One region of the Pradoshia sp. Z5_111 genome, then DNA from elsewhere that is predicted to be linked to it. Evidence: predicted binding sites of a transcription regulator. Region 1 holds the regulator's gene; each other region holds the start of a gene.
What was found. The regulator LexA, encoded in region 1, represses DNA repair genes until DNA is damaged. The targets are predictions, from matches to a motif close to CGAACATATGTTCG.
Positions count from the first base shown of each region.

Region 1 (4,151 bases):
GCTCCCATAGGCATACCAGGATGACCTGAGTTAGCTTTTTCAATTGCATCGATTGAAAGTGTACGAATAGCTGTGATAGATAAATTATCTTTTTCTGTGAACATTGCCTACATCCTTTCAGATTAACCTTCTAATTTATATTAATGAAGTATAAACAGGTTGACAAGACTTTGTTGGTAAATGCTACAAAATCGTCACTCCTTAAGATATTTTTTGGAGTCTAACCTATTATGCTATACCCTTAATGTAATTTTTTATTACGTAGTTTTTTTATTTTTTCAGGTGTAACATCCTTACCTTCGGGATCGATGATTGTCAGACCTTCAACCGTATTTCGCATTGAGGTACGGAAGGTTTCCAAATACTCTTTCCTTAGGAGAGATTGTTCAGTGGCTTCTTCTTTTGTAAGGCCTACTGTTTTTGATTTCTTAGATAATTCATTAATTCTTTTAATTTTATGCATTGGCAGCATAGTATTGCTCCTTCTATTTAAAATATAAGTAGATATTGTCATCGTATAGAAAAATTGCGTAATTTTCAAGAATGAACTATTAATTAGGATTCTTTTTCATATATTCTGAATATCTCCGGTGAATGGTAGCCTTTGAGAGATCATAGCCTTTTCTGTTTAAATTCTCCGTAATTTCAGCAAATGTTAATCCTTTAATACGCAGCTCAATGACCTCCTGTAATGGTACCTCTGACCTTTCTCTTCCGCCTCCAAGATGTTGATTTGCCAAATTTCTTTGTGGTTTATATCCATTTTCAATTGCTCGTTTCATCCCTCTTCTAATTTTACTGTTTTGTAATTTCCGCTGATATTCCTCTACTATACTGATGATTTGCAAAAGCATGGCATCTGTTTCAGAAACCTCAAGCTCACCATTATGAGTAACCGTATATAATTTTACCCCTTCTTTATAGATGCAATGTAATAGAGCAATCTTGGCATTTCCTCTGCCAAGTCTTGTTTCATCCTGAATCAAGAGCCCCTCGATTTCTCTATTTTTCATTTTTTCCAGCAAGATTAGAATGCCTTCTCGTTCTAAGTCATATCCACTGGCTTGTTCTTTTTCGATTATGACAACCTCGAACCCCTTTATGGCAGCCAGTCTTGTTAACTCCTGCTCCTGCCTTTCCAGTGATGTTTCCTGAGAACTTTTATCTGTGCTGACTCTGCAATAAATTCCAACCTTCATTTTCTCTCACCATTCTTCTTTACATATAGATAAGGCCGGGAAAAATTCCCGACCTTACTGATTATATAGTTATTTATCAGAATCTGCTAAGTGTAGCATTTCTGTATTTTCATTCATTTTCTTTACAGGAATCACAATCGTTTGCCCTTCCTTTAAATGATTAATGTGCAAGTCATTATGTTCCTGAACCCAAGAGACAAATTCAGTCTGTGTCATTTCGCTGCCATCAAAACGTTCAGCCATATCCCAAACTGTATCTCCTTTTTTAATCGTGATTTGTTGATAATCATCTTTCGGTGCTTCAATATTTGTTACTATCATTGTAGTTATTAATAAGAAAAGACCTATAAAAAACAAGATGGAATAATTATAAGAAGTCCATAATTTTTTCATTAATAAAACCCCCATCGAATGTATGTTCGTTTAATATAAACTAAGTATAAACCGAACAAACGTTTTGTGTCAACACAAAAAACGAACTTATGTTTGTACTGTTAAACAGGAAATGATATACTAAAAACAAGAAAAGCTAAAAGAGGTGCGGGAGATGACTACTAAATTATCCAAACGGCAACAGGATATTTTGCTATATATTAAAGAAGAAGTTAAAACGAAGGGCTATCCACCTTCCGTTCGAGAAATCGGAGAAGCAGTCGGACTGGCTTCAAGTTCCACGGTTCATGGTCACTTAGCGCGATTGGAAAGCAAAGGGCTTATTAGACGAGATCCTACTAAACCACGTGCTATTGAAATCCTGGATATGGATCCACATGACCATATTCCAAAAACAAATTCAGTTAATGTACCATTAATCGGGAAAGTAACTGCTGGGCAGCCTATTACAGCTATCGAAAATATAGAAGAATACTTCCCTCTACCTGAGCATATGGCTCCTGCCGATGAAAATGTGTTTATGCTTGAAATTATGGGTGACAGTATGATTGAAGCTGGAATACTTAACGGTGACTATGTAATTGTTCGCCAGCAGCATACAGCAAACAATGGCGAAATTGTCGTAGCCATGACTGAAGATGATGAAGCTACCGTAAAACGTTTCTTTAAAGAAGATACTCATTTCCGTCTGCAGCCGGAAAATTCTATGCTCGAGCCTATCATTCTACAAAATGTCAGTATCTTGGGCAAAGTGATCGGGTTATACAGAAACATTCAATAAGAACGTTGGGACCGGCTTTCAGCCGGTTCTACTTATGTGTTTAAAATCTATTATCTCTATTTTCTCTATTAAACTTATGCATTTAAGGATTGGCATATTCCACTTTATAAATAGATTAATGCTTTTATTTATCTCGTAGTTTACATAATATAATTATGTAATACAAAAAGCTTGCAACCATTATGATAGCAAGCTTAAATGTCCTATATATCCCATCCTTTGTAATAGTATCTTGATCGTTTACTCTCTTCATAACACGATTGGCAAATAGCAAATGGATAATTCCAGCTTAACGGCTTATTGCATGATCGACACTTTGTTTGATATTTTTTAACCCCTTTTCTTAACTGATTATGTGCGTCTGAACTGATTTCTTCTCTTACTCGCTCCCAATAGACCGTTTCACTTCTTCGATCTAATTTATACAAAAACAATAAATGCAATCCTACTGATTTATAAGATAATTCAAGTTCATCCAAGGAATCTTTCTTTATTAAAGGCTCTCTCAATTCTCTTCTATCCACAATGGCTTTCATATTATAGAGCCATTGATTAACGAGGCTCTCCTCATTCGCTGAAAAAGGTAAATGCAGAAAACCGTATAAATCAGTTATCGACATTCGTCCTTCTATTTGTTCATGGCGAATTAAATGATATAAAGCTTTTTCCTGAGTAAGCGGCGCTTTTGTTGTCCCGGCAGGATTTTTAAATTCATCCCATAATTCAAAGAATTGATCAAAGCTGGAATGATAACGTTTAAAGCGTTCAAATACACCCTGTGTAGGAGCTATTGTAAATGTACTGATTGGTCGGTCTTCACCATTCAACAATCGTTTCATTAAACCAATTTGATCAGTAAATGCCACTCTTCCTTCATTATATATACCTTTACGGCCGGCACGTCCTGCTAACTGCTTTACTTCCTGAGAGGTCAATAAACGCCTTCTCGTGCCATCAAATTTATCATTTTCGAGAAAAACGACCCGCCTAATCGGTAGATTGAGCCCCATCCCGATAGCATCTGTAGATACAATCACTCGCGTCTCCCTGTTAATGAACCTCTGAATTTGTTTAGCTCTTGTCTCAGGAGGCATACTTCCATAGATTACACTTACTTTATGGCCGTTTCTCTCCAGCTTTGAAGCGGTTTGAAGCACTTTATTTCGAGAAAATACAATCAAAGCATCCCCTGCCTTGGCATGTTCAATCTTAAAAGGTTTTTTCTCTACAATAAGCGGTATATCCCGTTTGTATTCATGAATTTCAATATCATTTCCCTGAAGCAGATTTAAAATCATCCTTTTCGAGTTGTGACTGCCTATGATGTGAACCTCGCGAGCTCGTGCTTTATTAATAGCTCTAAACCAGGAAAATCCTCGATCTTTATCTGCTATCATTTGCGCTTCGTCTATAACCATGACATCGAATTCATCTTTCTCAGTAAACATTTCAATTGTGCAGGAATAATGCGTGGCATTTGCAATATCCTTTTCTTCTTCACCTGTCTTTAACGCACAGGCAATTCCGTTGTTTCTAAGCGTTTCATATACTTCAAGTGCCAATAACCTTAGAGGTGCCAGATATATACCCGACGCAGCTTGCCTTAATCTATTTAGTGCCTGATAAGTTTTACCGGTATTTGTTTCTCCAATATGCAGAATATATTTAGTGTTGCTATAAACGGTCGTCTTGTATTCCACACCAAAGATGTCATCCAGTTTCTTTTGTTTTATTTCTTCCTGTTTTCTCATCTCTTCTAATTTCTGTTCTCTTTTTTC
Region 1 covers NZ_JBZCPQ010000001.1:731,879-736,029, forward strand. The annotation lists gene tkt (transketolase) at 1-104, opposite strand, end outside; gene AC4D4A_RS03565 (DUF896 domain-containing protein) at 242-472, opposite strand; gene AC4D4A_RS03570 (YneB family resolvase-like protein) at 552-1,199, opposite strand; gene yneA (cell division suppressor protein YneA) at 1,269-1,592, opposite strand; gene lexA (transcriptional repressor LexA) at 1,747-2,373, shown strand; gene AC4D4A_RS03585 (helicase-related protein) at 2,577-4,151, opposite strand, start outside.

Region 2 (4,151 bases), on a different contig from region 1:
GGATAATACTGAGAACTGGTAGGTTCCCATGGAGCGATTGCATGCTCCCTTAATGTTAATTCCGGGTCAGGAATGACGGCAGCCCGGTCAACTTTTACTTTAAAGCCCAGTCCATCACATGTTGGGCAGGCTCCAAACGGACTGTTGAACGAGAACATCCGAGGTTCCAATTCCCCAATTGAAAATCCACAATACGGACAGGCATGATGCTCACTGAAAAGCAACTCTTCCTCGCCTATTACATCAATGATAACTTTACCATCACCCAGACGAAGTGCAGACTCAAGGGAATCAGCTAGACGAGCGTTAATTCCTTCTTTCACGACAACCCGGTCGATGACCACTTCAATCGTATGCTTTTTATTTTTATCCAGATTAATATCATCATCCAAATCATACATTTCTCCGTTTACACGGACACGGACATACCCTTGCTTTTTAATATCTTCAAGCATTTTGACGTGGGTACCTTTTCTGCCTGTTACGACAGGAGACAGAATCTGCATTTTTGTGCGTTCTGGATAGGACATGATTCTGTCTACCATTTGCTCAATCGTTTGAGATGTAATTTCAATCCCATGCACAGGACAGACCGGTTTACCGACTCTGGCATACAATAAACGCATATAATCATAAATCTCTGTCACTGTCGCAACGGTTGAACGAGGATTGCGGCTTGTCGTCTTTTGGTCAATTGATATCGCTGGAGACAGCCCTTCAATCAAATCAACATCCGGTTTATCCATTTGGCCGAGGAACTGCCGGGCATATGCGGAAAGAGATTCCACATAGCGGCGCTGTCCCTCCGCATATATTGTGTCAAAAGCCAGGGAGGACTTTCCGGAACCGGATAAACCCGTTAGTACAACCAGCTTATCCCGGGGGATTGTCACATCAATATCCTTAAGATTATTGGTCCTGGCCCCTTTAATTACAATTTTATCAAGTGCCATCCTATGTTCATCCTTCCACTTTTAACTCTAAAATTAAATCTCTAAGTTCGGCAGCACGTTCAAAATCAAGCGCTTTGGCTGCTTCCTTCATTTCTTTTTCCATATTTGCAATTACTTTTTGACGCTCTTTCTTGGAAAGCTTCTCGTATTTATTTGCTGCTTTTTCTTCTTCATTATCTTCCGTTATATGAGTGGCTCGAATAATATCACGGATATCCTTCTGGATCGTCTTAGGAACGATTCCGTGTTTCCTGTTATATTCTTCCTGGATCGCACGGCGCCGTTTAGTCTCAGAAATCGCTATTTCCATTGAATTCGTTATTTTATCTGCATACATAATAACGTGACCGTTCGAATTACGGGCAGCACGGCCGACCGTTTGAATAAGAGACCGTTCTGAACGAAGGAATCCTTCTTTATCCGCATCAAGAATGGCTACGAGTGAGACCTCCGGAATATCAATTCCTTCACGCAGTAAATTTATTCCAATCAACACATCATATTTTCCAAGACGCAGATCTCTGATAATTTCGATTCGTTCAAGTGTTTTAATCTCAGAGTGCAAATACTGAACCTTGATGCCCAGTTCTTTTAGATAATCCGTTAAATCCTCAGACATTTTCTTGGTCAGTGTAGTGATCAGGACACGCTCATCCCTTGAGATTCTCTCGTTGATTTCCCCTAACAAGTCATCAATTTGACCTTCAATCGGACGAACATCAATAGTTGGGTCCAGCAGTCCCGTTGGACGGATAATCTGTTCAACCATTTCCGGTGAATGCTCCTGTTCATAAGGCCCCGGTGTAGCAGACACATAAACAATCTGGTTGACATGTTCTTCAAACTCCTGAAATTGCAAAGGCCTATTATCCATTGCAGACGGCAAACGGAAACCATGATTGACAAGTACCTCTTTCCGGGCGCGGTCTCCATTATACATACCGCGAACCTGCGGGACTGTAACATGGGATTCATCTATCACCATTAAAAAGTCTTTAGGGAAATAATCGATAAGGGTATAGGGGGTAGAGCCCGGCGGTCTTAAGGTCAGGTGTCGGGAATAGTTCTCGATCCCTGAACAAAAGCCCATTTCTCTCATCATTTCAAGATCGTAACGGGTTCTTTGCTCCAACCGCTGTGCTTCGAGAAGCTTTCCTTCACCTCTTAAAAAGGTGAGCTGCTCTTCCAATTCCGTTTCAATATTTTGAATGGCAATCTTCATCTTTTCTTCTCTTGTAACGAAGTGGGATGCAGGGAAGATAGCTACATGATCTCTTTCGCCGATAATTTCCCCAGTCAGCGCATCCACCTCTCTGATCCGTTCCACTTCATCGCCGAAAAATTCAACACGTACACAGTGTTCATCCTTTGAGACTGGAAAAATCTCAACTACATCTCCTCGAACTCGAAATGCTCCGCGTTGAAAGTTAATATCATTTCGTTCATATTGAATGTCGACCAATTTACGTAATAGCTGGTTCCGCTCCATTTCCATGCCAACTCGAATGGATAAAACCATTTCCCCGTATTCTTCTGGAGAACCCAAGCCATAAATACAGGATACACTGGCAATAATAATGACATCCTTCCGCTCAAATAATGCAGATGTCGCAGAGTGGCGCAGTTTATCTATCTCATCATTAATACTGGCGTCCTTCTCTATAAAGGTATCAGTCTGAGGTACATATGCTTCAGGCTGATAGTAGTCATAGTAACTGACAAAATACTCGACTGCATTATTCGGGAAGAACTCTTTAAATTCACTGTACAGCTGTCCAGCAAGCGTTTTATTATGAGCAATGATAAGGGTGGGCTTATTAATCTCTTTTATCACGTTTGAAATCGTGAATGTTTTTCCGGTTCCAGTAGCGCCAAGAAGCGTTTGATGCTTAACGCCATTATTAATTCCATTCACTAGCTCTTTAATTGCAGTTGGCTGGTCTCCTTGAGGAGTATACTTGGAAACCAATTCAAATTGTTTACTCACACAAAAGCCCCTTTCATCATTTTCATCTCAAATCTCGTTTTATTTGATAACAATATTTTACCACAATCATCTATAAACAAACCAATAAAAAGCGAACAAACATTCCCTTTTTTAACTTTAATAATATCATTTATGCCCATCCTGCCAAAAAATAAAAGAGTCTTCCTCAATAATATGGAAGACTCAGTCTGTTGTTTATGCACTTTTAGGTGTTCTTTTGATCATCCGCTGAGAATACCAATACCCGGCCGTTAATGAAAATGCGTCAATTATAATCAGAGGCCAGGATGATGTATAGCCTTTATACGCTGATGCGGCGATTAGGGCAACTGTTAAACATAAACCGACTATGCAGCTATATGTCACTCTTGAAAAGAGCACAACTAATAAACCTGGAGCTAAAAGAGCTATTAAAATCTTCATCTGAGGTCTCACCTGCTTCCTCTGGAATCACGCAGCTATTTTCCAGCAATTCTATTCAGCTACAAATATATTACATTTCATGTGATTAATCCAGCAGGATACTAAGTTAATCGCTGACTGGCCTTCCATTTGACACCCCTCTGACTCAAATGTGTCCATAGGCCTTTAGGATCATGTATGAAATTTTATCCAAAATTAGGTTTCGTTAACCAAATCTAAAGGAATTTATAAAGAAGCAAGTATTCATTAATATAGGAGGGAAAATATGAAACTTAAAAAATGGTTATCCATCTCTTCTGCTGCTTTCTTAGGGATTGCCTTAACAGCATGTTCGGATGCCGAAGAAACCTCTAATGATGAGAACGATTCAAAAGAAAAAACAGTTGAAATTACATATGCCAGAGGAGTCGATACGACAGGCAGTACAGAAAAACTGATAGAAGCATTCGAGAAAAAACATCCGAATATTAAGGTAAACTATCAGGAAATGCCGAATAGTTCTACTCAACAGCACGATCAATATGTAACCGCATTCAGTAGTAAAAGTGCTGAAATCGATGTATTTGATGCAGATGTTGTTTGGCCGGCAGAGTTCGCCCAAGCTAACTACGCGATGGAATTAGACCGCTTCATCGATCAGGATAAAATAAATCTCGAAGACTACTTCCCCGGTCCAGTTGAAGCCGGGAAATTTGAAGGCAAGCAATGGGCTCTGCCAAAATACTCAGATGCCGGTATTCTTTATTATCGAACAGATTTGGTTAGCGAACCCCCAAAAACATGGGATG
Region 2 covers NZ_JBZCPQ010000002.1:174,122-178,272, forward strand. The annotation lists gene uvrA (excinuclease ABC subunit UvrA) at 1-953, opposite strand, end outside; gene uvrB (excinuclease ABC subunit UvrB) at 961-2,940, opposite strand; gene AC4D4A_RS05195 (CsbA family protein) at 3,136-3,363, opposite strand; gene AC4D4A_RS05200 (ABC transporter substrate-binding protein) at 3,629-4,151, shown strand, end outside.
Region 2: uvrB (excinuclease ABC subunit UvrB) is a predicted target of LexA. The motif match lies at 3,033-3,046, and genes of this name have one in related genera.

Region 3 (4,151 bases), on a different contig from region 1:
ATCGATGTTAAAATTTATTATCTGTATATTTCTCACTTCTAGGTCTATATACATAGTAAACTTTTTGTGGTAATTTGTCTAATATTTGCGTTTTCATTTACTCATTATTGGGTAATAGGGTTTATTTAGGAAGAAAGAGAAGAGCCATAACCAACATATGCACAACCTTATAGCGAATTGCTTGGCCATCAATCCTTCAATTGTACATCCACAATTTCCTGATAAAATACAAAACAAGCATCTCCATCCTCATCAACGAGATGAAGTTTTTGAGCCTGTTCATTGCAATAATGTATGCTTCCTTCCACCGTCCCGTACCGGCGACTGGCTGTACGGTAATAGCGGATCGCCACCGGCTTATTATATTCCAAGGCCTCCATAATTATCGTGTTCATCGCTTCCACTTGCTGTTCATCAAGCTCATTCCTTGTTTCATAGCTGTCCTCATGTGCCCATTCTCTAAGCATTGTTACATGCTCCGGCAGCATCATTGATGTCCATTTCATTTTTCCGCGATCTCGAATCATTCCCTGCAGCCTCCATTTCACTTGTCTGTTATGCTCTATGTCCTCCGACCAAAGTACTGCGATGCTTGGCCGTTCCTGCCTCTGTATACGATACGGCACGTAAAATCGCATTGGATCCAAATTTTTTACGCATTCGATCCATCACAAAGCCAAGCTCACGTTTGCGCCAGCTATCCTGGTCAAATAGACTGATTTGCATCTCTCGATCGGGGATAACATTTGAAAGTGTAATAGAAATTTTCCTAACTGTTTTGCCTGTATAAAACCGTTCAAACAAGGTTAAGCACATTTCATAAATATCCATCGTAATATTGGTCGGTGTTTCTCTTGTCATAGAGCGATGAAATCCACCTCCAAATTCATCCTGGCTATAATAAATCCCCAAGCTGACGGTTCTGCCCGCCATCCCGCTTGCACGTGTTCTTCTTGCTACTTCCTCACTTATTTCCAGAATGACATGCTTGATTTCCTCAGGCTTTTTATAATCACGCAGTAAAACCTGACCTTTTCCAAAGCTGATTTGCCCTTCCATAATCGGAGCACCGATATCCGATAAATCAACACCCCAGGCATGGTGGTACAATTGATTGCCCATAATGCCAAACTTCTTTTCAAGCGTCTCCAAATCATAACGCGCCAATTGACCGATTGAAAAAATCCCCATTCCATTCAGCTTCTTTTCCATCGGCTTTCCAATTCCCCACATTTCGCTCAAGGGGAATAAGGGCCATAATTTTTCTGGTACATCCTCATAGGTCCATTGGGAGATTCCTTTTTTCTTGGCCTCCAAATCAAGACACAGCTTAGCAAGCAGCATATTCGGACCGATCCCAATCGCGCATGGAAGCTGGAATTCCCGATCGATTTCATCCTGGATTTTTTCAGCAATTTCTACGATATCTCCCCATAGACGAGTCGTCCCATCCACCTTTAAGAAGCTTTCATCTACACTGTACGTATGAATCGCACTTTTAGGTACATATCGATTGAATAAACGGCTGATTTCAGTAGAGATACGTAAATACGTTGCCATACTAGGATTAACCTTTATAATGCGCGGATCATCCGGAATCTCAAACAATCTCGAGCCTGTCTTAATGCCAAACTCTTTCTTCATTTTGGGAGATGAAGCCAGCACCACACTGCCGCTCCGTTCCGTATCACTCACCACAGCCAAATAACATTCAAGCGGATCCAGTCCCATCATCACTGCTGAACAGCTGGCAAAAAAACTTTTCATATCCACGCACATAACATAATGATGCGGTAAAGTACTGTAATCAATCATGTTAAAACCTTCTTTTAAATAGAATGTATGTTCGTCTTTATTATATTCTTTATGATAAGCGAATATACGTTCGTGTTCAATGGAAAATTATTTACAATTTATGTATAAGAGCATGAAAGCGTGCAAATACTTTAAGACAACAGACATAGTTCACCAGAAAAATTTACGAAAACGTTTTAAAAACAGTCCCCAAATGCATTCATCTACTATTATTTTCACTTTTCTCCTTTTCAATTCGCTCATAAATAAGTAAATTCGAGCAATTATTTTGAGTTTAGCTCAATTATTACGAAAATCGCTCAATTCCACTCCATTTCCGCTCAATTATATGGAATTCCGCTCAATTAATATCAGTTCCCGCTCAATTCCGGTGAAAATCGGCTGGATTACTAGACTAATCCGGCTTATACAGCCGTTTAGTCACTCAATTTTGACTCGTAAGTCTCGAAAACTCTTAATTTTAGCCTTTTTACAAAAATAATAGAAAAATTGAGTAATAATCTATTTGAAGGGTCATATAGAAGGATGATGAATGAACTATGTTGGTTATTTCATCACGCAATGCTTTCAATCATATAGAAAAAATATGTTAGAGCCATAATCAGCAAATCCTAAAGCATAATGAATTCAAAATCTTCGAAAAAGGTATATAATAGCAGTGTAAGAGTGATTTTCATTGAAGTAATCTGATATATTTTCCAGAAAAATAAAAATAAAAGGAGAATGATCACATGATTGTTGTTCAAAACAAAATTAAAACCAAACCAGGTTTCGCAGAAAAAATGGCAGGCCGTTTCACTTCCGGTAACGAATTAGATAAATTCAAAGGATTTGTTAAAGTAGAGGTTTTACTTACAGAGGGCCTGACAGAATATGATGAGATGAGCGTCAATATGTACTGGGAAGATGAGGAAAGCTTCCTTGCCTGGAAAAACAGCGACTCCTTCAAAAAAGCGCACAAACGTCCGGAAGGCAAACCGGATGAAGCTAAACAGGACTCTCCTATGTTAGGAAGCCAACAAACTACATTTAGAGTAGCATCCGTAAAAGAAGCAGCTCCAATAAACTAATTTATACGAAAAGATCTTTCCATAAACACTTGGAAAGACCTTTTTTGTGAATGAACTGTTTACCTTTTTAGTAAAGTGTTTCTTTAAATTTCTCCGGCTTTTTTACATAGCCTTCAATGATAAATCCACATTCCGTGCAAATCATGTATTCGATCTCTGAACCTATACTCACTTTATTTTTGGGGTACATGACTCCATATCCGGTATGTTTCCCGATCCCCAGCTCTTTCTCACCACATTGATGACATTCTTTTACTTTAGAATGCTTCACGTTAGTCCCTCCACTCGAAAATCTCATATCATTTTCTCCATAAGGAAAACGCCACAAACTGCAGTACATTACTTTTCGCCGTTTGAGAAAATCTAGGCTAGGATTTTACTTTCACAAGACGATGCTCTTCAAAAAAAGCCAAAACCCTGCGATACACAGCGATTTCATTCTCCTTTTTAGAAAATCCATGTCCTTCATCCTCCATGACCATATAGGAGATATCCCTCCCCTTTTCCTTAAGAGTCTCCACAATTTGGTCTGATTCCGCCTTTACAACTCTTGGATCATTGGCCCCTTGGATAACAAGCATCGGCTTTGTCATCTGCTCAATATAGGTAAAAGGTGAGTATTCTATCAATTTCTCGCGATCTTTTTCGGGGTGGCCTACCCAAGTATCCATGATTGGTTTCCAATCTTCCGGCACTGAATTAATAAAGGAAAATAAATTGGATGGCCCACAAATATCTACCACTGCCTTAAAGTAATCAGCATGGCGTCCATGTAAAAGCAATGACATGTATCCACCGTAACTGCCTCCGATCAGGAAGATATCACCTTTCTTCGTATATCCACGGTCAATTAGCCAATCCAGACCAGCAATAATATCCAATCGAGCTCCTGCACCCCAGGCACGCTCTACCATTTTGGTGAATGTTAATCCATATCCAGTGGAACCACGGAAGTTAGGAGTAAAAATACTATATCCATTATCTAGAGCATATTGAAAGAATGGACCAAACCCTTTCCGAACTGCAGACTGTGGTCCCCCATGAACCCAAAGAATCGTTTCTCCTTTATCATTTTCTGGTTTTGCTTTATAAAATAATGCTTCTATTTGGAGACCGTCAAAAGATGGATACGTAATAATCTCGGGCTCTACTATTTCCTCCTTCTGAATACCAGATAGGGTATTGTCCGTAATTGTGACCCATTCATCCTCACCAACCTGCTTAAAAATATTTGCAAGTGTGTTTGAACTTTTTCCGAGCAAATAA
Region 3 covers NZ_JBZCPQ010000005.1:344,900-349,050, reverse strand. The annotation lists gene AC4D4A_RS13070 (YolD-like family protein) at 189-527, opposite strand; gene AC4D4A_RS13065 (Y-family DNA polymerase) at 556-1,815, opposite strand; gene AC4D4A_RS13060 (heme oxygenase) at 2,547-2,885, shown strand; gene AC4D4A_RS13055 (transcription initiation factor TFIIIB) at 2,953-3,156, opposite strand; gene AC4D4A_RS13050 (S9 family peptidase) at 3,254-4,151, opposite strand, start outside.
Region 3: AC4D4A_RS13065 (Y-family DNA polymerase) is a predicted target of LexA. The motif match lies at 1,875-1,888, and genes of this name have one in related genera.

Region 4 (4,151 bases), on a different contig from region 1:
TAATACATTTCTATTGTAAAGTTATGAAAATTTGTTGTCAAGAGCAAGTCCCGACGCTCTTTTAATCGTTTTTAGAAAATACAGACATATAAACAAATTTCGTGAACCTATCCACCTAATTCGTAGATTCCAATTAAGCCTTCCACTTTTACCATAGCTGCTTCCTATTAAGTTGTGTAATAGTACAAAATCTAGAGAAATTTTTAAGTATTTCTCATCCTTGCTAATGAAGTTGCTGAATAATTTCTCTCCAGTAACAACACTTACTGATTGGATTCTTAGCTAGACACTAACTAAATCCTGATTCTCTTCAGAAACAGATGAATTTTATATAAAAGCATGCCCTGATGTCCACCTATAGAAAGGGCAAACCCATAACCAGGTTTGCCCATTACAAACTACTTATTCAGGTAAATCAAATTTATCCATTTCCTCTGCTGGTTCAACCACTTTCGCTTCACCGTTTAATCCATACGCTGAGCGGATTTTAATGGAAATTTCATCACGAACATCTGGATTCTCTTTTAAGAAGAGTTTCGCATTCTCTCTTCCCTGTCCTAAGCGATCACCATTATATGAATACCATGAGCCACTCTTTTCAATAATATCTAACTCAGAGCCAATGTCGATGATTTCGCCTTCTTTGGAAATGCCCTCACCATACATAATATCAAGTTCTGCCACTTTGAACGGTGGAGCCACTTTATTTTTAACAACCTTAACTTTGGTCCTGTTCCCTACAATATCATTTCCCTGTTTCAGTTGTTCAGCACGTCTTACTTCAAGGCGAACCGTAGAATAGAACTTAAGGGCACGACCACCTGGAGTTGTTTCTGGGTTACCAAACATAACACCAATCTTCTCACGGATTTGGTTGATAAAGATTGCTATTGTGTTAGATTTATTAATGGATCCAGAAAGTTTACGAAGAGCCTGGGACATTAAACGGGCTTGTAGACCCATATGAGAATCTCCCATTTCACCTTCGATTTCAGCTTTTGGTACTAAAGCAGCCACTGAGTCAACAACAATAATATCAATTGCACCACTTCGTACAAGTGCCTCAGCAATTTCCAATGCCTGTTCACCTGTATCTGGTTGGGAAAGTAATAATTCATCTATATTTACGCCAAGCTTTTGTGCATATGCCGGATCTAAAGCATGTTCTGCATCAATAAAGGCTGCTTGTCCACCCTTCGCCTGTACTTCAGCAATTGCATGTAAAGCTACTGTCGTTTTACCGGAGCTCTCCGGTCCATAAATCTCGATTATTCTACCTCTTGGATATCCACCCACACCGAGGGCTGAATCAAGAGCAAGCGAACCACTTGGAATGGTAGAAACCTTTCTGTCTGCTCTTTCCCCCAGCTTCATTACTGAACCTTTACCAAATTGCTTTTCAATTTGTTTTAGCGCCATATCGAGCGCAGCTTGACGTTCACTCACAGTTTATTTCCTCCCCATATCTATATAAAAACATTACATGTATAATTTAGAACTTATTTATACTATACCTCATCTGTCCCCATTTAACAAGTAAAAAAGCGAACATTTATTCGTATCATTTTAATGGTAATTTTGCTGATAAATTTAAAGAAACTCTCTAGCAAATAGGATGCTTTTAGCAGTAATTAGTGTAAAACTGAAATTATCTCGATTTTATAAACAATAGAAATCCCCAACCATATAAGTTGGGGTTTTCCATTATGCATATAACTCTCTCAGCTTTCTGATAAGAAAATGACAGCCATACTTCATGCTTCTAACCCGATTAACCTCACGCATACCGCCTAAGTCTAATCTCTTTGCGTACGTTTTCTGACCGGAAATGGCTATACCGATAAAAACAGTTCCTACCGGATGGCCTTCCAATTCATCTGGTCCAGCAACACCAGTAAAGCTAATCCCGATATCAGATTGGAGCATGGCTTTAATATTATCAGCCATTTCCATAGCACATTGCTCACTGACAACCCCATATTGGTCTATCGTTGATTGTTCGACCTTCAGTAGCTTTTTCTTTGCTTCATTGGTATAAACAACAATACCACCCTTAAGGATTAAACCTGCTCCCTGTATATCGGTCATTTTTTCCTGAAACATTCCGCCGGTTAAACTTTCTGCTGCCGATATTGTAAGCTCATTTTCTTTTAAAAGATTGATAAGTTCAGTCATGATGGTCGCATCATCATATCCGTAAAAATATTCTCCCACACGTGAAAGAATTTTTTCTTCTGTCTCTTTTAATAGTTTGTCAGCTTCTTCAATAGATTCATGTTTAGCTGTAATCCGAAGAGTTACCTCTCCATCCGAGGCAAGAGGCGCTATTGTCGGGTTACTTTGCTGATCCAGCAAATCTTCTATTTCTGTTTCAAGCTGTGATTCCCCAATACCGAAGAAACGGAGGACTCGTGAATCTATCCGCTCCACCCTGTCCATTAATCTCAACAGATAAGGAACTGCAAAATTTTGGTGCATTGGCTGCATTTCACTTGGAGGTCCAGGCAGTAAAATATGAAGAATATCTCCATGAGACACCGCCATTCCGGGTGCCATCCCATTTTGATTAGGGAATACTTCTGATCCTCCAATAATCAACGCTTGCTTCCGGTTGTTTTCTGTCATCACACGTTTTATTTTCTTGAAGTACTCCTCAATATTTTCCATGGCTTTTTGATCTGATATTAATGTTTTACCGATATGGTCGGCTACAACTTCTTTTGTTATATCATCCTTTGTAGGTCCCAAACCACCAGTGTATATAATAAGATCAGCTCGGGATTCTGCAATTTCGATAGCCTTTTTTAATCGTACAGGATTATCCCCAACTACTGTATGGTAATATACATTAATACCTATCTCTGCCAGGCTTTTTGATATAAACTGAGCATTGGTATTTGCAATCTGTCCAAGTAATAACTCAGAGCCTACCGCTATTAATTCTGCATTCATTCTGTCACCCGCCAATTTAACAAGTTATAGTAAGAATGATACCCTTATTTAGAATTTAAAAACGCGTCTTTATTCTTAGCAAAGTAATCCCAGCCAGACCATATAGTAAAGAATAAAGCTACATAAAGAGCTATATCAGCAAACGGAAAATTAATCCACGCAAATGGTAGATTGTGCAATAGTAACGCAGATATAGCGATGATTTGAGTCCAGGTTTTAATTTTGCCCAATTGATTCGCTGCAACAACTTCCCCTTCACCAGCCAGAACCAGGCGAAGGCCTGTTACCGCAAATTCACGGCTGATAATTAAAATAACAATCCAAGCAGGCGCTAACTCGTATCCTACAAGTATAATTAATGCAGCAGATACAAGAAGTTTATCTGCCAACGGATCAAGAAACTTTCCAAGGGTTGTGACCAGATTATGTTTTCTAGCATAGTATCCATCAATCCAATCAGTTGTAGAAGCAATGATAAAAATAAGAGCTCCAACAAAATGAGAGACAGGCAGCTCCACATCGTTAATCATCCAGGTTCCCCAATCAATAGATGGAAGCATGATAATCATAAACACAGGGATCATGCAAATTCTAGAAATTGTTATCTTGTTCGGTAAATTCACTTGATGTTCCTCACTTTACTTTTAAATTTTATTTATAAAAGGATAGACGAGAGAAGGCCATCCATTGATGACCTTCCAATCTTACTCCTTCGTGTAATCAATCGTTATGTTTTGGACAATCAGTTCACTTTCATACTCCAGTTTTTCATCATTAACATAAATTTCAGTATCTGGAGTTTTCCCTATATTCATGACAATTTGATTATCATCTGAAAGATCAAAATCCTGGCTTTCTCCATTTTGAATCACGCCATTGAAGAGATTTTCTCCCTTGGAATTTTTAACAGATACCCATGTCTCGCCGGTAGATTTTACTGATACCTTAAATTCATCTGTATTACTTAATTCATATATTGTATTTTTTCCATTAGCAGAAGTCACTTTCAACTCAGCAGAACCTGCTTCTTCCGGTTCTTTAGAATCTTCCTCAGCATTCTCTGGATTACTTTCTTTTTCTGTTTCTGTTTCTTCTTTCTCTTTGGTATTTTCTTCTTGGTTTGTGGATTCACCCTGTTCAAGTCTTACAGGATCACCGTTTTGATTAACTGTTCCTGTGTCTTCATTATTACCAATCGC
Region 4 covers NZ_JBZCPQ010000004.1:156,932-161,082, forward strand. The annotation lists gene recA (recombinase RecA) at 403-1,446, opposite strand; gene AC4D4A_RS10285 (competence/damage-inducible protein A) at 1,705-2,952, opposite strand; gene pgsA (CDP-diacylglycerol--glycerol-3-phosphate 3-phosphatidyltransferase) at 2,997-3,575, opposite strand; gene AC4D4A_RS10295 (helix-turn-helix domain-containing protein) at 3,657-4,151, opposite strand, start outside.
Region 4: recA (recombinase RecA) is a predicted target of LexA. The motif match lies at 1,546-1,559, and genes of this name have one in related genera.